Regions from separate parts of the Kitasatospora sp. Ki12 genome, predicted to be linked through region 2. Evidence: riboswitches for the same ligand, from Rfam matches in the RefSeq annotation. Region 2 holds a riboswitch; each other region holds the start of a gene.
The links. A riboswitch is a leader RNA that binds a small molecule or an ion and turns the genes downstream of it on or off. The one in region 2 is predicted to bind cobalamin.

Region 1 (5,236 bases), 790 kb from region 2:
ACCGCCGGCCACCCGCAGCGCCTCGAAGGCGAGCCCGCGCACCAGCGCGTCGTCGCCCTGCGCCGCGTCCAGCAGCTCCGCCACCGCGCGGTCCGCCGGACGGGCCGCGACCCAGGCCCGGTACTCGGCCCGGGCCGGGCCCGGCGAGTAGTCGGCGCACGCGTTCAGCAGCTCGAAGGCGCTCTGCTCGATGTGCCCGGCCGCGGTCTGCGCGACCGTGCAGATCTCCTCCAGCTTCGCCCGCACCGCCCAGTGGCCGAGCGGCGACAGGTCGGCGGCATCGTCCCTGCGCGTCAGGGCGCCGACCGCCGCCAGGCCGTCCAGCATCCAGTCCAGGACGGCGGCCACGTCCGAGGGCGAGGCCGGGGTGTCGATCTGCGGCTCCCGGCAGGTGCCGCGGACCGCGGACACCGCGGAGGCCGCGTGCGGCACCGGCGACAGCCCCGGGCCACCGGGCCCGCCGCCGACCCGGCGCTCGTCCAGGCCCCGGCGCAGCAGCTCCAGCAGCTCGCTCTCCGGCACCGGGCCGTCCACCAGGTGCAGGAAGGAGAGCAGCTGCGGGGCCTGGTCCACGGCCTGCCCGGCCAGCACGGCGAACACCCCGCGCAGCGCGGCGGGCGGCACCGGGGCGAGCAGGGTCCAGGCGTCGAACAGCGCGGACCAGCCGCGCACCACGGCCTCGTCGTCGTGCTCCCAGGCGTGCAGGCGCCAGCCCGGGCCGGCCCCGTTGTCCCGGGCCTCCACCAGGCCGACCAGGAGCGCCTGCCCCCAGGCCTTGGTGGCGGCGCCGACGGTCATGGCCAGGGCCCGGCCCGCCGCACGGGCGTCGTCCGGGAGCAGCTCGCCACGCTTGTCGACTTCCTCCAGCTCCCCGGCCCAGCGGGCGATCCGGACGGCGTCCACCAGCATCCGACGGGCCAGCGGGGCCAGCTCGGCCGGCGCGGGGAAGCCCTCGGGCACGGGAACCCGGCCCCGCCCGGGAGCCGGCACGGGACCCCGTCGCCGGGGTACGGCGTTACGGGGTACACCCGCCCCGGTCGGCCTGCCACCGTCGGGCCGGTGGGCCGTACCGGGGAGACGGGTCACCGTCGCACCGGTACCGATCGTCGGCGGGAGCGGGGCATCACGGTCGCGCGGATTCCGAGACGTCACGTCGAGCAGTCTTCCCCTTGTACGGGCCTTCTGTCACATCCGGTTGTCCGTACGACCGGACGACCGGTGGCCGCACCTCCGCAAGATCGGGCAACAGAGGCAAACCGCCTGGCCGGAAACGTGTGGCCTGCTCATGCCAGGTGCGCCGGAACGGTCGCTGGGCCCGTTCGAGTGGTCACGCAGCGTGTCGGCGGGGCCGGAGGGCGGGACCAAAGTTGTGCCTCCGACTGGCCGATGTTCGCCGCACCCGCCGACGGAACCCTCGACTCCCGCTGGGGCTGTCCAGCCCGAATCCAGCCCGAACCCGGACGGATGGCGGCCGGATGGGGGGCCGGAGCGTGCCGATCGTGGAGCGCGAGAAGTCGGCTCCGTCGACTTCTCGCGCTCCGGCCGCTCCCGTCGGCGGTCAGAGCAGCGGGGTGAGCCAGCGGCGGAGGAGTTCGGTGTAGTGGTCGGGGGCGGTGTTCCAGAGGGTCGCGTGGTCGCCGCCGGGGAAGGAGCTGAGGCTGACCACGTCCGGGCGGGCCGCGGCGAGGCGTTCGGCGCTGCTGAACGGGGAGACCTGGTCGGTGGGGCTGTGCAGGAGCAGAGTGGGCACCCGCAGGTCGGCGCCCTCGGCGATGCGGGAGAAGTCGGCGAGGTCGACGCCGGTGCGGCCCTGCGCGGCGAGGGCGCCGAGTTCGGCGACCGCACCGCGCAGGCCGAGCCGTTCGGCGTCGCGGCGGGCGGTGCCGGGCAGGTCGAGGACCGGCGAGTCGAGGATCAGGCCGCTGATCGCGTGCGCCCAGGCCGAGCGGGCGGCCGTCTGCAGGACCATGGTGGCGCCGACCGACCAGCCGTACAGGACGACCCGGCCCGCGCCGTTCTCCAGCGCCAGCCGTACCGCGGCCTCGACGTCGCGCCACTCGGTCTCGCCGAAGTGGCTGTACCCGTCCGGGGAGGCGGGGGCGCCCTCGTCGCCGCGGTAGGTGACGGAGAGGACGGGCAGGCCGAGGCGGTCCAGCACGGGCAGGACGGGGAGGGTCTGCTGGCGGTCGGCCCCTGGGCCGTGGACGAGGACCACCCAGGTGCCGCGCTTGCCGTGGAGGTACCAGGCGGGGAGGTCGCCGAGTTCGCCGTCGGCGGCGATCTCGGTGTAGGCGAGGCCGAACGCCCGGGTGGGGTCGCCGAGGTGGACGCGCGGGGTGAAGCGGACCTCGGTGCCGGGGGCGAGGGTGCCCTGGTCGGCGCGGACCAGCCGGCGGGTGACGCCCTGCTCGTCGCTGCGCAGGACCTCCTCGACGACCGCGTGCCCGCCGTCCGCCCACTCGACCGCCCAGCGGCCCGGGTGCCGGCTCTCCGGCCCGGGGCTGAAGGTGATCCGGCCGGTGCCGAGGCTCCGGACGACGACCGGCCCGGACTCCTGGACGGCGGTCACCGGGCGGAGCATCCGCTCGGAGGCCCGGCGGCCGACCACCAGGACCACGGCCCCGGCCCCGACGGCGGCGGCCGCCACGGCGGCAGCGGTTCCCCAGCGCATATCGTTCCCCGCTCTGTTGCTCACGGACCGGACGGTGTTCGTGCACCAGTCCACCGGCGCCCCGCCCGCCCGGCCACCGGACTGGGCCGTCCGGGTCACTCGGCGGGGCCCCGGGGCGTGTCTTGTGGATCTTGTCGGATCAGGCCGCGGCGTCAGGGTGCGTGCATCGCAAGGCGGAGGAGGGAGTCCATGCGGTGGGGGCACCTCCCGGCCGAAGGCTGGGGGCCATCGGCGACTGACGACAACGCGGCGAGGTGCGTGCCCTGGCGTCGCGGACCCGGCAAAGATCCACAAGACACGCCCTAGGGGGACTCGGTGGTGAGGAGGTGCCAGAAGCGGGGGACGAGGGTGTCGGTGGCGGGAGGCGGGGTGGCGCGGGTGGTGGCGCCCCAGTGGGTGGGGACGTGGTGCTCCTGGTGGAGGGTGGCGAGGACGGCGGCGAGGGTGTCGGCGGGGGCCGGGACGATCCGGGTGAGGGCGCGGAGGTGGGGCTGCCAGCGGCCGGCGACGCACTGGCGGAGGAGGTGGTCGAGTTCCGCGAGGCGGCCGGTGGCCGCGACGAGTTCGGGCAGGGTCAGGTCGAGGGTGTCGGCGAGGGCGCGGGTCTGGTCCTCGTCGCCGTCCCACCGGTCGGTCAGTTCGGCCTGCCGGTAGGCGGCCAGGGTGGTGCCGGTGCGGTCGGCGACGGCGGCCTGGCCGAGTTCGCGGGCGACCCGGTGGTCGCGCAGCCGGACCGGGCGGCCGTCCATCAGCTGGGCGGCGGGGCACCAGAGGGTGCGGGCGAGGGCGATGAACTCCGGTTCGCTGGGGCGCAGCTCGCCGTTCTCCCAGGCGAGGACGTGGGCGGGCAGCAGCCGGACGCCGTGCGCGGCCATGCCCTCGGCGACCTGGTCGGGGGTCAGGCCGAGGTCCGCCCGGTGGGCGCGGGCGGCCGCGGGCGAGAACGGCACCGGGGGCGGGGCGGTGGGGGGCTTTCTGCGGCGCATGGCACCGAACGCTAGGCGCGGACCACGGCGCGGCCCCACCGACCGAACGCACGGAATGGCCGGTACCGGAGCGGTGCGCCGCTGGGCGATCCCACAGCCCGTCGGCCGGTCTCCCGTGTGACCAACCCCTCCGTGACCTCGGTTGACTCCCGGTTCGGGCGCGTGATGGGATCCTGGGGCCAATCGGAGGCATGGAGAGGAAGCCGGTGCGAGTCCGGCGCGGTCCCGCCACTGTCACCGGGGAGCACGCTCGGAAACAATCGCCACGGCGGGCCGTCAGAAGCCGCTGGAAGGCCCCGGGGGTGCGTCCGACCCGGAAGCCAGGAGACTCTCGCCCCCGCTACGTCGATCCAGGGCGCGGACCCTGAGTGAGGACACGCACGCAATGCAGGCTGCCCCGCCCTGTCGGACTCCGAGCGGCCTTCCGCCGTGTTCCTCCTTGTTCTTGTTCTGCTCTCCGTCGTGCGGCCGATGACCTCTCCGCTGGCCCGCGCCGCCGTGTTCGCGCTGGGCGCCGTCGCGGGCTACGCCGCCGACGCCCGGTTCGCCGATCCGCGCCGGGGCCATCCGGTGGCGCTCTTCGGCAGCGCCGCGACCCGGCTGGAGCGGCGGCTGTGGCGGGACGACCGGGCGGCCGGGGCCGGGTACACGGCGCTGTGCGTGGGCGCGGTCGCGGCGGGCGCGCTCGCCCTGGACCGTACGGTGGGCCGGCGTCCGCTGGGCCGGGCGGCCCTGGCGGCGGCCGCGACCTGGACGGTGCTCGGCGGCACCTCGCTGACCCGGGAGGCCCGGACGATCGGCCGCTCGCTGGCGGACGGCGACCTGCCGGCCGCCCGGGAGCGGCTGCCGCACCTGTGCGGGCGGGACCCGAGCGCGCTGGACGGGCAGCAGATCGCCCGCGCGGTGGTCGAGTCGGTGGCCGAGAACACCGCCGACGCCGTGGTGAACGCGCTGGCCTGGGGCGCCCTCGCGGGCACGCCCGGCCTGCTGGCGTTCCGCGCGGTGAACACCCTGGACGCCATGGTGGGCCACCGCTCGCCGCGCTACGCCCGGTTCGGCTGGGCCTCGGCCCGGCTGGACGACGTAGCGGGCTGGCCCGGTGCCCGGCTGACCGCGCTGCTGACGGTGGCCGCCGCCCCGCACCCCCGGACGGCCTGGCGGGTCTGGCGGCGCGACGGCTCCGCGCACCCGAGCCCGAACGCGGGCCAGGCGGAGTCGGCGTTCGCCGGCGCGGTGGGCGTCCGGCTGGGCGGGACGCTGCGGTACGGGGAACGGGTGGAGCACCGTCCGGTGCTGGGCGAGGAGCTGCGGCCGGTGACGGTGGACGACATCGAGCGGGCTTGCGCGCTCTCCCGGCGGGTGGGCGCGCTGGCGCTGGGTACGACGGTCGCGGGGCACGTCCTGCTGCGCGCGCTCCTGGGAAAGAGGGGAAGGGCATGACGAACGCTCTGCTGGTCGCGGGAACGACCTCGGACGCGGGCAAGAGCGTGGTGACGGCCGGCATCTGCCGCTGGCTGGCCCGCCAGGGCGTGCGGGTCGCGCCGTTCAAGGCACAGAACATGTCGCTGAACTCCTTCGT
Region 2 (5,236 bases):
GTGCGGATCATGCCTGCGAGCCTACTGCTCGGGCCCCGTCTCGTCCCAGGCCTGGATGGACGTCTGATCGACGATCCGGCCGTCCCTGAGGTCCGCCATCGAGGCCATCAGCACCCGGACGCCGTCCGGGTAGCGGCAGGACTCCATGAAGGCGACGTGGTCGCCCTGGACGACCACCTGCTCCAGCTTGTGGGTCATCTCGCGGCCGTAGATGTCGCCCAGCATCGCGCCGATCTCCTCCAGCCCGTGCATCACCAGGGGGTGGCTGGGCTGGGTCTTCCGGTCGACCATGCGCAGTTCGGCGTCCTCCGCGTAGAGCGCCAGGAGGGCCTCGGCGTCGCGGCGCTCGATCCCCTCGCGCAGTGCGCGGGTGTCGAAGGCGGCGGGGGTCGCCGTGGTGGTCATGATCTCGCTCCTCCGGTCGGGGTCCGTCGGCTCGTACCTAGAGCGTACGCCCGGGGCCCGCGCACCGGAGGAGCGCCGGTCCCGGCCGGTCAGCGGGGTGTCACGGTGCGCAGGTAGTCGGCCAGGGCGCCGATCGCGGCGGGGTTGCGCGGGCTCTCCACCAGGTCGACGTAGTCCAGGACGAAGATCCGGTCGTTCTTGATCGCGGAGACGTTCGCCAGCGGCGGGAAGGACGTGAGGAACCTCCGCTTCTCCTCGGCGTTCGGGGTCGCGTAGTCGTTGATCACGATCACCTCGGGGTCGCGCCGCACCACGCTCTCCCAGCCGGCGGTGACCCAGGTGTCGGCGAGGTCGGCCATGATGTTGGTCCCGCCGGCCTTGGCGATGATCTCGTTCGCGGCGGCGAACTTCCCGGCGGTGTACGGCTTGTCCTGCCCGCTGTCGTACAGGAAGACGGACGGGCGGCGCTCGGGCTGCGGGACGGCGGCGATCCGGGCCCTGGCGTCGGCGATCAGCCGGTCGGCGCGGTCCTTGACGTCGAAGACCTCGCCGAGGTTGGCCAGGTCGGTGTAGAGCGCCTCCAGCGGGTCCATCACGCCGCGCTCGGTGCCCTTGCCGCTGCGGCAGGACTCGCTGAGCACGTACGAGCCGATGCCGAGGGCCTTGAACGCCTGCGGGGTGACGCCGCTGCCCTCGTCGAAGCCGTAGTGCCAGCCGGCCAGGACCAGGTCGGCCCCGGCGTCCAGCGCGATCTCCTTGGTGAGGGTCTTCTTGGAGAGCCAGGTGGTCTGCTGGTAGCCGTCCTTCCAGGGCACCTGGTCGACCTTGCCCTTGTCGTCCGGCATGACGTAGCCGGCCATCCGGTCGGCGAGGCCGAGGGCGAGCATCAGCTCGGTGATGTTGACGTCGTTGGTGACCACCCGGGCGGGCTTCTGCGCGAAGGTGAGCTTCTCGCCGCAGTTCTCCACGGTCACCGGGTAGTGGGCGGAGGCGGTGGCGGCTTCGCCCGGGGCGATCTCGGCGCCGCAGGCGGTGAGTCCGAGGACGAGCAGGGTGGCGGCGGCAACGGCCTTGGTGCGCACGGTGGTTCCTTCGGGGTCGGACGGCGGGGGAGGCGTCGGGCTCAGGCGTCGGGCCCGGGCGCAGGGCTCAGGCGTCGGCGGAGCGGTCGAGGCGGTCGGGACGGTCGAGGCGGTCGAACAGCAGCTGGACGGCGCCCGTCCCCGGGTGCCGGACCGGGGTGGCCCGGACGCCGAACACCTCGGCCAGCAGGGCGGGGCGGAGCACCTCGCCGGGTGGCCCGGAGGCCACGATCCGGCCCTCCCGGAGCACGTACAGCAGGTCGCAGTGGCCCGCCGCCAGGTTGAGGTCGTGCAGTGCCGTGAGCACCGTCGGCCCGGCCTCGCGGGCCAGCGCCAGGACCTCCAACTGGTGGGCGATGTCGAGGTGGTTGGTGGGTTCGTCGAGGACCAGCAGGCGCGGCTCCTGGACGAGCGCCCGGGCGAACAGCACCCGCTGCTTCTCGCCCCCGGACAGGCTCAGGAAGCCCCGTTCGGCGAGGTGCCCGGCCCGGACCTTGCGCAGGGCCTCGGCGCAGCGCTCCCGGTCCCCCTCGGCCGGGGCGCCGAAGCCGCGCCGGTGCGGCAGCCGGCCCATGGCGACGACCTCGGCCACCGTGAAGTCGAACTCGGCGGAGTGCTCCTGGGTCAGCGCGGCCACCCGACGGGCCGACTCGCGGGCGGTGAGCGCGTGCAGGTCGGCGCCGTCCAGCCGGACCGCCCCGCCGGCCGGCTTCAGCACCCGGTAGACGCAGCGCAGCAGGGTCGACTTGCCGCTGCCGTTCGGCCCGACCAGTCCGATCACCTGCCCGGCGGCGGCCGCCAGGCTCACCTCGTGGACCAGCCGGGTGCCGGCCAGCTCCACCGAGACGGCGTCGACGTCGAGGTCCTGCGCCCCCGCCGGACCGGTCCGGCCGGTCGGGCCGGTCACCAGGGTCGGGTCGGTCACCAGGGTCGGGTCGGTCACCAGGGCCGGGTCGGTCACCAGGGCCGGGTCGGTCACCGGTTGCCTCCGAAGGCGTGGCCGCGGCGGCGCATCATCAGCAGGAAGACGGGGACGCCGAGCACGGCGGTGAACACCCCGACGGGCAGTTCGGCGGGCGCGAGCAGGGTGCGGGAGGCGATGTCCACCCAGACCAGCAGCAGGGCGCCGGCGAGCGGGGCGACCAGCAGCACCCGGCGGTGCCCGGCGCCGACCAGCATCCGCACCAGGTGCGGCACCAGCAGCCCGACGAAGCCGATCGCCCCGCTGACCGCGACCACCGTGCCGGTGACGGCGGCGGTCACCACGAACAGTTCGCGGCGCAGCCGGTTCGGGTCCACCCCGAGCGAGGCGGAGGTCTCGTCGCCCATGGCCAGCGCGTCCAGCCGTCCGGCGGCGCAGGCCAGGTACGCGAGCCCGGCCAGGACGGTGGCGGCGGCGATCGGCACCGAGCCCCAGGTGGCGCCGCCGAGGCTGCCGAGCAGCCACATCATGGCGTCCCGGGCGGCCTCGCCGCGGTCGGCGGCGAAGACCATCAGGGTGGTGCCGGCCGAGAAGCCGTAGGAGAGGGCGGTGCCGGTGAGCACCAGCCGCAGCGGGGTGAGCCCGTACGCGGTGCGGGCGGCGAGGTAGACCAGCGCCATCGCGACCAGCGCGGAGCCGAAGGCGGAGGCGGAGACCGCCCACACCCCGAGCGAGGCGAAGGCGCCGAACAGCAGCACGGCGTTGGCGCCGACGGCCGCGCCGGAGGAGATGCCGAGGACGAAGGGGTCGGCGAGCGCGTTGCGCACCAGCGCCTGGACGGCGACCCCGGTGGCGGCCAGCCCGGCGCCGACCACGGCGGCCAGGACGGTGCGCGGCAGCCGGATCTCCCAGACGATGGCGTACCCGGCCGCCTCGCCGGCCTCCAGCCGACCGCCCGTCAGCCCGGCGCCCAGCAGCCGCAGCACGCGGGGGAGTCCGAGCTCGGAGGAGCCGAACGCGACCCCGCAGACCAGGGAGAGCAGCAGGGCCGCGGCGAGGCCGGCGGCGAGCGGGAGCGCGGGTATGCGGCTGACGGGCGGGCCGGCCGCTCGGTTCGCGGGTGCGCGGTTCACGGGTGCGCCTTGCCTCGGGCCGGGGGCGCGCCGGGGCGGGCGCGGTCCGCGGGCGTGCCGGGGCGCCGTTCCCCTCGCAGTCCGCGGCGAGTTGTCGGGAGGTCAGCGGCCGGGGGCGATCGGGCTGGCACGGTCTCTGGGACCGCGCTCACCGTTGCGGGTCAGCGCCGGATTCGCACCGGACTTCCCCCTCGGACGCCCTGGCAGCATAACAGCCGCTCAGCACCTGTGACCCTTACCAGCTTCGGGCCGGACGGGAACGCACGACCGCCCCCGTCCGGCGGTGCGGACGGGGGCGGTCGGGTGGCGACGCGTCAGGCTCAGGCCTGCTTGGTCTCCCAGAAGATCTTGTCGACCTCGGCGATCAGGTCCAGCAGGGCCTGGCCGGTGGCCGGGTCGGTCGACGCCTTGGCGGCCGAGGCGGCCTTCAGAGTGTCGTTGATCAGCTGGTGCAGCTGCGGGTACTTCTCGAAGTGCGGGGCCTTGAAGTAGTCGCTCCACAGCACCGAGATGTGGTGCTTGACGGCCTCGGCGCGCTGCTCCTTGATGATGACGGCGCGGGCGCGGAAGTGCGCGTCCTCGTTGGCCTGGTACTTCTCCTGGGTGGCCTTGACCGACTCGGCCTCGATCCGGGCCTGCGCCGGGTCGTACACGCCGCAGGGCAGGTCACAGTGGGCGTGGGCGGTGGCACGCGGTGCAAACAGACGAGAGAACATGGGAGTCCTTCCTTAGATCGTCTTCCCGCGCCCGAGATTACCCTTCCGCCCTCGTGGTTTCGCGATCGGGCGGTGGGCCTAGGGCAAAAGACGGACCCGGAACCAGGCCAATCCGGACATCGAACAGGTGACGGTCCGTACGGCAGACTGGGGCCGGACGGGGGCGGGAGGAGGAGTCGTGGCACGGAGCACGGAACCGGTGGGCCGGGAGCGGGGCGGTGCCCTGCCGTTCGGGCTGGTCGACGTGGCGGGCCCGTCGATGGTCCCGACCCTGCGCGAGGGCGACCAGCTGCTGGTCCGCTACGGCGCGCCGATCCGGCCGGGGGCCGTGGTGCTCTTCCGGCACCCCTTCCAGCAGGACCTGCTGGTGGTGAAGCGGGCCGCCGGGCGCCGGGCCGGGGGCTGGTGGCTGCTCTCCGACAACCGTCCGGTGGACAGCGACAGCCGCAGCTACGGTGCCGTCCCGGACGAGCTGGTGCTCGGCCGGGTGCTGCTGCGGCTGCGCCCCCACCCGGCCTGGCTGGCGCCGGGCCGCCGGCTGGAGCGGCTGCTGCTCGCCCCGCCGCTGGCCCGGGTGCCGGGCCTGGCCCGCCGCCTGGGCGTCTGGGCGGAAGACGTCTGAGGACGCCCGAGGAGGACGTCTGAGGACGGCGGAGGACGCCTGGGGACGGCGGAGGAAGCCCTACGGCTTGCCGCCCAGCGCGGCCTCCGCCTCCTGGCGCTTGCGGGCCCGGTAGGCGGCCACGTTGGCCCGGGTCGCGCAGCGGTCCGAGCAGTAGCGGCGGGACCGGTTGGTCGAGGTGTCCAGGTAGGCGTTGCGGCAGGGCGCGGCCTGGCAGATGCCCAGCCGGTCGGCGCCCAGCTCGGTCAGGTGGACGGCCAGGCCCATGCAGGCGACCGCGCTGAAGTGCGCGGTGGCGGTCGGCGAGTTGTCGGCCAGGTGCAGGTGCCAGCGCGGCCGTCCGGCGTCGTCCAGGT
Region 3 (5,236 bases), on a different contig from region 2:
GCCCGAGGGAGTCCCGCTGGGCGTCCCGGTCGGGGTGTCCGTGGGCGTACCTGTCGGTGTACCCGTGGGTGTGCCGGTCGGGGTGCCCGTCCCGGTGGGCGTCGGCGTCGGCGTCGGCGTCGGTGTTCCGTTCAGGTTCCGGGAGAGCGTGCCGAAGGAGATGCCGGTCGCACCGCCGAGCGCCTGCGTCGAGGCCCGGACGTCCGATCCCCGCTGCCCCGCTGCGGCGACGTTGAACCCGCCGTCGCCGTTCTGCTGGCCCGCGAGGAAGTCCAGCGCCTTGCCGATCTGCGCACCGTACGAGGACTGGCGCAGCGTCATGGCCTGGACGGCGAGGGCGGCCGAGTTGGTCGAGTCCCCGGCCGCGCCGGGGAAGCCGCCGTCGGGCAGCTGCCGGGCGGCGAGCCAGCCGAGCCCCTTCTCCACGGCCTGGGAGGCCTCGCCTCCGGGCACCAGGGCGAGGGCCATCACGGCCATCGCCGTGCTGTCGACGTCGGAGTCGCCGGTGGCGGGGATCAGGCTGGGCCAGGAGCCGTCCGGGTGCTGGAGGCCCTTCAGGTAGGCAATCGCGGGGGCGGCGCTGGTCGACTCCCCGGCCCGGAGCTGGGCCATGACGGCGAGCGCCTGGGAGAACACCGAGGTCGCGTAGGTGTAGTTCCCCGGGGCGTCGCAGCCGGTGTTCGCGTCGGCCTTGGTGCACACCAGGCCGGCGAGGGCGGCGATCAGGTCGTGGCCGCCGAAGGCGCGCGGGTCGCGGCCGACCGCCTCGGCGAGCAGGGCCTCCTTGCCGATCGAGCCGCCGCCGGCGTACTCGGTGCCGATGGCCGTCCAGTCGTTGACCGTGCGCTCGCTGGCGTCCTTGCCCTGCTGGTCCAGGAAGTCGACGATCCTCCGCAGCGCGGCGTCGTCCGTGCCGGTGGCGGCGAGGGCGTAGGCGCCGTCGACGGTGAGGCCGAAGTCGGCGAACGCCGGGAAGCCCTCGTAGTAGCGGCCGTCGATCAGACGGGCCGGGTCGGTGAGGTAGGCGCTGCCCTTGGCGGCGTCGGGGGTCCTTCCGGCGGACGCGGCCGCCGGGGCGCCGTTGGTGGCGGTCGGCGCCGGGGCGGCGGTCGCGGCGCCGGCGTGCCCGAGCAGGACGGTGCCGCAGGCGGCGGCCGTGACGGCGCCGGCGGCCACCAGCGACGCGAGGTCCCGGTTCCTGTGACGTGTGCGACTGGTGCTGACCCTCACGACGACTCCCTGGTCGGTCGACGCGGGAGACAACGGCGCAGCCTGCGGTCACCCCGGGAAGGGGGGACCGCCCTGACCGCGTCGTAGTCCGCGACGACGCAAGTGCTCTGTGAACAGGCCCCCGGTCCAGGCATTCCGGCTCACCCACCGGGTGGTGGGCCTACGGTTGCGGGTCAGCGCCGGAGTCGGACCGGCTTCCCCTGAATGCCGAGGGCAAAAATCGTTTCATCAGACCACAGTGCTGGATTCGGAGTCAACGGACCGTCAGACCGCCGCCCCGGGCTCCGGCGGCACCCGCGTCGCCATGGTGCCGCCGGTCCGGAACGTCGGAGGGCGCGCCGGCGCCCCGGGACGGCCGAGAGCGTGCCGGCGGGCGGGTGTCAGGGCGCCGTGACGCCCGGCTGGGCGCCCGCCCCGAAGGACCAGCCCTCGACGTCGCCGGGCGCCGGGTTGTAGCTGCCCGCACCCAGATTGCTGTACGACCAGGGGCCGCCGTGCTGGGCGTGCCAGTACGACCAGTAGGCGCTGCCGGTCGGGTTGGTGCAGGTCGTCGGCAAGGCGTTGATCTTGCAGACGAAGCCCGGGAAGCGCGGGTGGAAGGCGTACGAGAATCCGGCGCCGGTCAGCGCGGCGAGCCCGCTGGCCGGGTCGCCGGGGGCGCAGCCGGTCTCGATGCCGCCGCCGACGGCGGTGAAGTCGACCACGACGGTGACCCCGGTCGTGCCGTCGCAGGAGGCGGCCCGGGCCTGCGGGGCCTGGACGGCGGAGACGCCGAGCAGGCCGGCGGTGAGAGCCGCGACGGCGGCGACGGAGCCGAGCGCACGGCGGGCCGCACGGGCCCGGGTGAAGGTACCGGTCATGAGTGAAGTCCTCCTGATGTCAGGCGAGTTCAGCGTGCGGCCGGGGCCGGGCAAGCGAGGGTGGGCGCGTCGGGGCGCGCCCCGGCGGCCGAGAGGGTGGCCAGCGGGGTGCCGGCCAGGCCGAGGACGGCCTGGGCGGTGGCCCGGGCACCGGTGGCCCCGTTGAAGCCGGACGCGTCGTAGGCGACCGCGCCGCGCGCCGCCGGGTCGGCGGAGCAGCCCTGCTGGAACTTCACCAGCCGGCTCCAGCCCTTGAGGCCGGTGCCGTAGTGCCCGCCGGCCAGCAGCGTCTGCGTTGCCAGGCCGGTGGTGTTGGCGTTGGAGGCGGTCGCCCCGGCCGCCGCGAAGCCGCCGTCGGCGTTCTGGTGGGCGGTCAGCCAGGTCAGGCCCGCGTTCGCCTTGGTGGTGCGGCCGGTGGCGGCGAGGGCCTGGACGGCCAGCGCGGTGGCGTCCGAGTCACTGGTGCAGGAGGTCTGGCCGAAGGAGACGGGGAAGCCGCCGTCCGCGCACTGGCTGTTCGCGAGGAAGTCCACGGCCGCCGCCGGGGCGTCACCGGGCGTACGGTGCAGGGCGATCAGGGCCAGCGACTGGCCGAAGGCGTTGCTGTAGTCGCCCCACTGCGAGCGGTCGGAGAAGCGGCCCTCGGCGGTCTGCAGCGAGCGCAGCCGGGCCGGCAGGTCGACCCCGCCGAAGCCCGCCGGGTTCCCGCCGCGCACCTCGACGGCCAGCAGCAGCTTGGCGGTGGCGCCCGCGTAGGCCTCGGTGGTGCCGTCGCCGAGGTAGCCGCTGATCACCTCGGGCTTCGCCAGCCAGGCGGTGGCCTTGGCGGCGGCCTGGTCGGAGCTGTGCGAGGCGGCGAAGGCGAGCACGGCGTCGACGGTCAGGCCCTGGTCGGGGTAGGCGGTGCCGTTGAAGACGGACTCGAAGTGGTCCCCGTCGACGAGCTGCCGGGCCAGCCAGCCGGCCGCGGCGGCGTCCGGACGGACGGTCCGGGACGACGTCGTGTCGGCCTGGGCGGCGGTGGCGGCCGGAAGCGCGGTGGCGAGGGCAAGGGCGGGTATCGCGAGCAGACCGAGCGGGCGGAGGAGGGTGCGGCGGAGCGCGGGCATGGAGTGCCTTTCCGGGCCTGGACGCAGGGGCCCGAAGGACGTCGGCAACGCGCCGGGGCAGCCCTCGGAGCTCCGGCCCGCAGACCACGACGGGAGGAGGGGACGACACACCTCCGCCGACGGGTACTCGGGCTCGCCACCGACGCGGGTCGGCGGCCTACCGTTGCGGGTCAGCGCCGGATTCGGACCGGACTTCCCCCGACGGCGGAGTCAGAACATGACGGCTCATCATGGCGAAACCGCAAAGATCCGGTCAAGGGATCGTGCGCCACATCACGGCATCGGTGACGGTTGGCCGGGGTGGGCCGGCGGGGCCCACCCCGGCGGTGGTTCGAAGACGGGCCCTACGCCCGCAGCAGCGCCTGGTAGGCGTGCAGCGGCGCGTCGTCGTCCAGTGGGGCGATCGCGGCGACGTAGCCGTCCGGGCGGACCATGATCCGGCCGCCGTTCGGCAGGCCGTAGCGGGCGGCCGCGTGGCCGTCGGGGTCCTGGAGCGCGGCGTCGTAGCCCGTCGAGGCAGGGGCGTTGGCGCCGACCAGGAGTTGACGTACCGTCAGACCTCTCACCGGTGCGGGTGCCGAGCCGTCGACCGCCACGGTGAGCAGCACGTGCTCGTGGGCTCCGGCGAGCGCCGCGCGCAGCTCCGGGCCGGCCGCGGGGAGGTGGTCACCGGCGTGCAGGTCGCCGCCGCCGCGGCCCCGGACCACGATCGGGCTCCTGCGGTACGCGACCGCGGTCTCCTCGGTGCGGTCGGCCATCGCCTGGCGGACCGGGGCGAGGCCGGTGAGCAGGTGCATCCCCTTGTTGCGCAGCTTCTGCGCGATCGGGTTGGCGAGGGTGGCGACCCGGGTGAGCGTGCCGGCGAACTGGATCACCTGGGCTCCGACCGGGTGGCGCTCCGCGTGGTAGCTGTCCAGTACGGCCGGGCCGGCCTGGCCGGTGCTGACGAGGGCGAGCTTCCAGGCCAGGTTGTGGGCGTCCTGGATGCCGGTGTTCATGCCCTGGCCGCCGGCCGGGCTGTGCACGTGCGCCGCGTCGCCGGCCAGCAGGACCCGGCCGACCCGGTACTCGGGCACCTGGGCGTGGTGCACTTCGAAGACGGTGAGCCAGCGGGAGTCGCGGATGCGGATCGGGCGCTCGGCGCGCTCGTCCACCACCTGCTGCAGCCACTCCCGGGTGGCGGTGCGCTGCTCGTCCGTGGGGATGTTCGCGATCAGTCGCAGCCGGTCCCCCTCCATGGGGAAGACCAGCAGCGGGCCGTCGTGCGGCGAGAAGAAGGTGTACATGCTGTGCGGGTCGAGGTCGTGGTCGGCGTTCACGTCGCCCATCAGGAACTTCTCGCCCTTGAACTTCCCGGCGAGGGCGCTGCCGACCAGCTTGCGTGCCTGGCTGTGCCCGCCGTCGGCGCCCACCAGCCAGCCCGTACCGGCGGCCTCCTGACGCCCGTCGGCGTGCTCCAGCACCGCCTGGACGCCGTGCTCGTCCTGCGTCAGGCCGGTCAGGGTCACCTCGCGCTCGACGGTGACGCCGTGACCGGCGAGCGCCGCGGTGAGGATGCGCTCGGTCTCGGTCTGCGCGACGGTCACCGAGTACGGGAACGGGCTGTCCACCAGGTCGAGGGCGATCCGGGCCACCACCTCGCCGTCCGCGTGCATCTCCATCCCCGTGGTCCGGACCCCGGCCCGGATCAGCTCGTCCACCAGGCCCAGCCGCTCGAACATCTCCAGGCTGCGGGCGTGCACGACGATGGCGCGCGACTCCGTGGTGGGCTCTGCCAGCCGGTCGACGATCCGCACCGGCACCCCGCGCCTGGCCAGCTCCAACGCGGCGGTCAGCCCCACCGGGCCCGCACCCACGACGATGATCGGGTCGCTCATCAGTAGTCCTCACGTTCGTGCCGACGACGACGGACCGGACGGACCGGTCGAACCGGACGGACCGGACGGATCGTCAACCACCTTGTGTGTCAGCTTGATCGGCGCGAAGCCTATCGATCACACGTGCGATCGCCACCCCATTTCCCGTACCCGGCGGGGA
Region 4 (5,236 bases), on a different contig from region 2:
GGCCGCGCTGCAGTGCTCCCTCACCCGCTCCCGCCGCCCCGCGTACGCATCCGCCATGCGTCGAGCCTACGAACCCCCGGCCCGAACCGCCCGCCGAGCACCCCCGGCAGAACCCCCGGAGCCCCCGACGCGCCCCCGCACCACCGGCCGTTTCCCGCCACCCCGCCCGGGCCCGACCGCCATCGGCCGCCGCTGGGGTTCGAAGACGGGCCCTGCGCCTCGCCGCTACGCCTCCCCCGGGTCGAGCAGCCCCCGCCGGTAGGCCGGGACCAGCCGCTGCGGGACGAGCAGCTCGCGGCCGTCGATCGTGACCGGGACCAGCTTCGGGGGCGTCGCCTTCCACTGGGCGCGGCGGTGCCGGGTGTTGCTGCGGGAGGTCTTGCGCTTGGGTACGGCCATCGGAGGCTCCTATCGGGTGGGACCGGAGGTGTACGGGAGGAGGGCCATCTCGCGGGCGTTCCTGATCGCCCGGGCCATCGCCCGCTGCTGCTGCACGGTGAGGCGGGTGACCCGGCGGCTGCGGATCTTGCCGCGGTCGGAGACGAAGCGCCGCAGCAGCTCGGTGTCCTTGTAGTCGATGTACTCGATGCCCGCCGCGATCAGGGGGTTGGGCCGGTCCTTCGGCGGGGCGGTTCGTTTGCGCATGGTGTCGGGGCTCCTTCAGTGGAGGGGGGCGAGCAGGTCCCGGAAGGCGTCGGGCAGTGCCTTCCAGCCGGGTTCGCCGGCGGCGAGTTCGGCGTCGGTGAGCAGGCAGGAGTCGAGCAGGGCGGTGATGCCCTCGGCGTCCAGCCCTTCGGCGGTGAAGCTGAGCTGCTGGACCCGGTCGCCGTGCAGCGGATGCCAGTCGAGGGCGGCGGCGGCCCGCCGGGCCGGCGGGTAGAGCTCCCAGGCCGCGTCGGGCAGGGTGGCGAGCCAGGGCCCGCACTCCTCGACCGCGAGGTTGGCCCCGGCCGCGTCCCAGGCGAGGATCAGGTCGGGCCGGTTGGCCAGCCAGAACCGCCCGCGGCTGCGCTGTGCGGCGGGGACGAGCTGGTGCAGCGCCTCGTGGAACCGCTCCGGGTGCAGGGGCCGGCGGCGTTCCCAGACCAGGGTGGTGACGCCCGCCTCGTCGCGTTCCTGGGGCAGCAGCGCGAGGGCCGGGTTGACCCGGTCGCGGGCGGCGGCGACGTCGAAGCCGCCGAGCGCGGCCCGGGTGAGGGTGCCGGTGCCGAGCCGGACGACCCGGGCGGTCGGATGGAGCTGACGCAGCAGCGCGAGCCCCGGCGCGTGCGCCGTGGCGCGCGGGACGGCGATCGTGGTGGCGTACTCGATCTGGTGGGCCAGCGCCTCCGCACGGGTCCGCTCGTCCCGTTCGGCGGTGTGCAGGCCGTGTTCCACCAGGTCGTCGGGGACGGAGAGTTCGCCGATCAGCCGGTCCGGGTCGACGGCGGTGACGACACCCGCGAGTTCGACGGCGTCCGCGAGGGGCCGCCCCTCGGACTCCCCGCCGGCGATCACCTCGACGGCCGGGTGCGGGTCGCTGCCACCCCACAGCTCGACGACGGCGAGCCCGTACCGGCCTTCGTCGGCGATCTCCAGCAGCCGGGGCAGCAGGTCCTCGCGCAGGGCGCAGCACGGGCAGTCGTTCGTCAGCGGCACGTCGTCGGCGTCGAACGTCCCCCGGGCGTCGCACAGTTCCCGGTGGACGAGGCCGAGCGAGGCGTCCCGCAGGTCGTGCCGCAGGACGACGGCGTCGACCGCGGCGGCGGCCAGTTCCTCGACGGCGGTCCGGCGTTCGCCCTCGTGCAGTCCGGCGACGACGACCACGGGCAGCTTGATCCGCCCCGGGATGGCCTCCATCGCGCTCACCAGCTCGCCTTGCGGACGCCCGGCAGGTGGCCGGCGTGGGCGTGGACGCGCAGGTTGACCCGGGAGAGGCCGAAGGCGCGCAGGTAGCCGCGGGGGCGGCCGTCCACGGCGTCGCGGTTGCGGATCCGGGTGGCGCTGGCGTCGCGCGGCTGGCGGGCGAGTTCGGCCTGCGCGGCGGCGCGTTCGACGGGGCCGGTGCCCGGGTGGGCGATGATCCGCTTCAGCTCGGCGCGGCGCTCGGCGTAGCGGGCGACGGTGGCGCGACGCTGCTCGTTCTTGGCGATCTTGCTCTGCTTGGCCATCAGACCTTCTCCCCCCGGGCGCGGATACGGGCGACGGCGGCCTCGATGCCGATCGTGTCGACGGTGCGGATGCCCTTGGCGCTGAGGACGAGCCGCACGTACCGGCCCTCACTGGGCAGCCAGTAGCGCTTGCGCTGGATGTTGGGGTCGAAGCGGCGGCTCGTGCGGCGGTGCGAGTGCGAGATCGCGTTGCCGAAGCCGGGCCGGCGGCCGGTGAGTTGGCAGCGGGCGGACATGAATGCTCCCTGGCGTCCGGGAATGGGCAGGACCGGGCTCACGTTACACCAGATGAAAATGACTTCCATTTCGGTGTACGGTTTCGACCCAGCACCCCGAGACCCGCGACCCGGAACCCAGGACCCAGGACCCAGGACCCAGACGCCAGGAGGACGCCCCATGGCCCGCAGCGAACTGCGCCCCGTCATCAAGCTCCGCTCCACCGCCGGCACCGGCTTCACGTACGTGACCCGCAAGAACCGCCGCAACGACCCGGACCGGATGGTCCTGCGCAAGTACGACCCGGTCGCGGGCCGGCACGTCGACTTCCGCGAGGAGCGCTGACCGGCGGCGCCCGCACCCGACACCCGACACCCGACAAGAACCCCAGCACCCCGCAGGCCCCCGAGAGGAGCCCGTCCATGAAGCCCGGAATCCACCCCTCCTACCGCCCGGTCGTCTTCCGCGACAAGGTCGGCGGCCTCGCCTTCCTGACCCGGTCGACGGTCGGCAGCGACCGCACCGTCGAGTGGGAGGACGGCCGCACCTACCCGGTGATCGACGTCGAGATCTCCTCGGCGAGCCACCCCTTCTACACCGGCCAGTCCCGCGTGATGGACACCGCGGGCCGGGTCGAGCGCTTCCGCCGGCGCTACGGCGACCAGCACTGAGCCCGAGGAACTGAGCCCGAGGAACGCCGAACGGCACCTCCCCACCCGGGGAGGCGCCGTTCGGCGTGTGACGACGGGGGCCGGCGCGGCTCACTGCTCCTGCGGCGCCCAGCGCTTCTCGACCTTGGCGACCTTCCAGTACCCGATCGCCAGCGCCCAGACCACCACGAACAGCCCGGCGATCGCGTAGCCGACGTTGTCCAGCGAGATGTCCGCGATCCAGCCGCTCACCGGGTCGGTGAGGTCGAACTTCTCGTGCAGCACCCCGACCAGCTCGATGGTGCCGATGACGAAGGCCACCGCGATCGACAGCCCCGTGATGGTCAGGTTGTAGTACACCTTGCGCACCGGGTTCGAGAACGCCCACTGGTACGCGAAGTTCATGAAGGTCCCGTCCAGGGTGTCGAACAGGCTCATCCCCGCCGCGAACAGCAGCGGCAGGCAGACGATCGCGTACCAGGGCAGCCCGGAGGCCGCGCCGGAGCCCGCCATCACCATCAGGGTGACCTCGGTCGCGGTGTCGAAGCCCAGCCCCAGCACCATGCCGACCGGGAACATCTGCCCGGGCCGGGTGATCGAGCGGGTCGCCCGGTTCAGCACCCGGGCCATGAAGCCGCGCGAGTCCAGGTGCGCCTCCAGCTCCGCCTCGTCGTACTGCCCGGCCCGCATCGCCCGGAACACCTTGACGATGCCGAGCAGCGCCGCCAGGTTGAGCGCGCCGATCAGGTAGAGGAACACGCCGGAGGTGGTCGTCCCGACCACGCCGAGCCACTTGTGGGTGGTCGACTCGTCGTCCATCAGGGTGTTGGCCAGCTGCGCGCCGCCCGCCACCAGGGCGGCCATGATGACCACCATCGAGGAGTGCCCGAGGGCGAACCAGAAGCCCACCGAGACCGGCCGCTTACCGTCCGCCATCAGCTTGCGGGTGGTGTTGTCGATCACCGCGATGTGGTCGGCGTCGAAGGCGTGCCGCATGCCGAGGGTGTACGCGGTGATACCCAGGCCCACCCCGAAGACCTGGGTACCGACCGCGTACCGTTCGGGCGCCACCAGGAAGACGAGCGTCCCGAAGGCCACCACGTGCATGGCCAGGATCACCCCCATCAGCCCGGCCGTGCGGACGGTGTCCTCGCGCTTCCATCTGAAGCTGGGCAGCACGGACGGCGCCGCCTTGGCTTCCGCGGCGACGGTTTCGGGCAGGGTCATGTCCGGATCACGCTCCAACACCTCGTGGAATCACTTCGTGAAGTGCCGCGGCCGGTCTCCTGGCTTACGGGACATCCGGGTCCGCCTTCCCGGGTGCGCGAGGCGCCCAGTGGCTTCGTGGACACGGACTGAAATCCGTCGAGGACGAAGGAATTCACCCGATCACAGTGGCGAGGGCCGCTCCGGGCTGGGACCACTGAAGGTCCGTCACCGGTCTTCCCGAGCACCACGGCGGGCTACACCGTAGGGGTCCGCCCCCGACCCGTGCAAGGCTGCGCACCTGCGCAGGTGTCCAGGATCACAGCCCCCCGCCTGCAAGAATGCGGTCATGCATCTCGTACCGGCCGACCGCGCGGGCCACCGCACCATCGACGGACACCGGGTGTGCGAGGCCATCGCCGCGATCGGCGACACCGCGCACGTCCGGTCCTGGTCCGAGCGGTTCTCGCTGCTCTCCGACCCCGGACGGCTCGCCCTGCTGCTCGCCCTCCACCGGGCCGGCCCGCTCGCCGTCACCGACCTCGCGGTCGCCACCGGCATGCGCGACCCCGCCGTCTCCCAGGCCCTGCGGCTGCTCCGCACGGCCGGCGTGGTCACCGGCGACCGGGACGGACGTGTGGTGCGCTACCGGCTCGTGGACGAGGCCATGCGCCCCCTCCTCGACGAGTGCGCCGCCGCCGAGCACCACGAACCCACCGCCGCGGCGGGCTGACCACAGCTGCGGGCTGACCGACACTCGGGCGACAGCCGCCTGGCCGGCACCCCGGATGAGTACGATCATGGTGTGCCGTCCCACCCCCACGCCTGGCCCGCCGACCGCTGGAACACCCGACCGGTCAGAGCCCGCGTGCTGGCGGTCGCCCGCACCCTCACCTCGGCCACCCGGGTGCTGGACGTCCTCAGCCTGCTGAACCCCGACGGCATCGCCCGCTACTTCACCGTCAACCCCGGCTCCGCCTTCGCCGACCGCGCCCTGGACGAATACCTCCACGG

Region 1: it holds a riboswitch for cobalamin, as region 2 does, so the genes downstream of both, ACYP53_RS00805 (cobalamin biosynthesis protein) here and ACYP53_RS04120 (FecCD family ABC transporter permease) in region 2, are expected to answer to the same signal.
Region 3: it holds a riboswitch for cobalamin, as region 2 does, so the genes downstream of both, ACYP53_RS19205 (peptidase) here and ACYP53_RS04120 (FecCD family ABC transporter permease) in region 2, are expected to answer to the same signal.
Region 4: it holds a riboswitch for cobalamin, as region 2 does, so the genes downstream of both, nicT (Nickel transporter NicT) here and ACYP53_RS04120 (FecCD family ABC transporter permease) in region 2, are expected to answer to the same signal.

The regions. Positions count from the first base shown of each region.
Region 1 is NZ_BAAIHT010000001.1:184,647-189,882, forward strand. It holds gene ACYP53_RS00790 (hypothetical protein) at 1-960, opposite strand, end outside; gene ACYP53_RS00795 (alpha/beta hydrolase family protein) at 1,559-2,695, opposite strand; gene ACYP53_RS00800 (helix-turn-helix domain-containing protein) at 2,974-3,657, opposite strand; cobalamin riboswitch at 3,855-3,987, shown strand; gene ACYP53_RS00805 (cobalamin biosynthesis protein) at 4,129-5,097, shown strand; gene ACYP53_RS00810 (cobyric acid synthase) at 5,094-5,236, shown strand, end outside.
Region 2 is NZ_BAAIHT010000001.1:975,671-980,906, reverse strand. It holds gene ACYP53_RS04140 (GNAT family N-acetyltransferase) at 1-11, opposite strand, end outside; gene ACYP53_RS04135 (nuclear transport factor 2 family protein) at 22-405, opposite strand; gene ACYP53_RS04130 (ABC transporter substrate-binding protein) at 495-1,487, opposite strand; gene ACYP53_RS04125 (ABC transporter ATP-binding protein) at 1,555-2,328, opposite strand; gene ACYP53_RS04120 (FecCD family ABC transporter permease) at 2,463-3,542, opposite strand; cobalamin riboswitch at 3,636-3,774, opposite strand; gene sodN (superoxide dismutase, Ni) at 3,863-4,258, opposite strand; gene sodX (nickel-type superoxide dismutase maturation protease) at 4,518-4,880, shown strand; gene ACYP53_RS04105 (CGNR zinc finger domain-containing protein) at 4,941-5,236, opposite strand, start outside.
Region 3 is NZ_BAAIHT010000002.1:350,294-355,529, forward strand. It holds gene ACYP53_RS19195 (prenyltransferase/squalene oxidase repeat-containing protein) at 1-1,230, opposite strand, end outside; gene ACYP53_RS19200 (flagellar hook-length control protein FliK) at 1,611-2,090, opposite strand; gene ACYP53_RS19205 (peptidase) at 2,120-3,199, opposite strand; cobalamin riboswitch at 3,301-3,420, opposite strand; gene ACYP53_RS19210 (FAD-dependent monooxygenase) at 3,544-5,076, opposite strand.
Region 4 is NZ_BAAIHT010000002.1:2,459,366-2,464,601, forward strand. It holds gene ACYP53_RS28370 (M24 family metallopeptidase) at 1-57, opposite strand, end outside; gene rpmF (50S ribosomal protein L32) at 226-399, opposite strand; gene rpsR (30S ribosomal protein S18) at 409-645, opposite strand; gene ACYP53_RS28385 (CobW family GTP-binding protein) at 661-1,839, opposite strand; gene rpsN (30S ribosomal protein S14) at 1,845-2,150, opposite strand; gene rpmB (50S ribosomal protein L28) at 2,150-2,386, opposite strand; gene rpmG (50S ribosomal protein L33) at 2,547-2,711, shown strand; gene ACYP53_RS28405 (type B 50S ribosomal protein L31) at 2,789-3,037, shown strand; gene nicT (Nickel transporter NicT) at 3,128-4,243, opposite strand; cobalamin riboswitch at 4,276-4,489, opposite strand; gene ACYP53_RS28415 (ArsR/SmtB family transcription factor) at 4,572-4,955, shown strand; gene ACYP53_RS28420 (hypothetical protein) at 5,028-5,236, shown strand, end outside.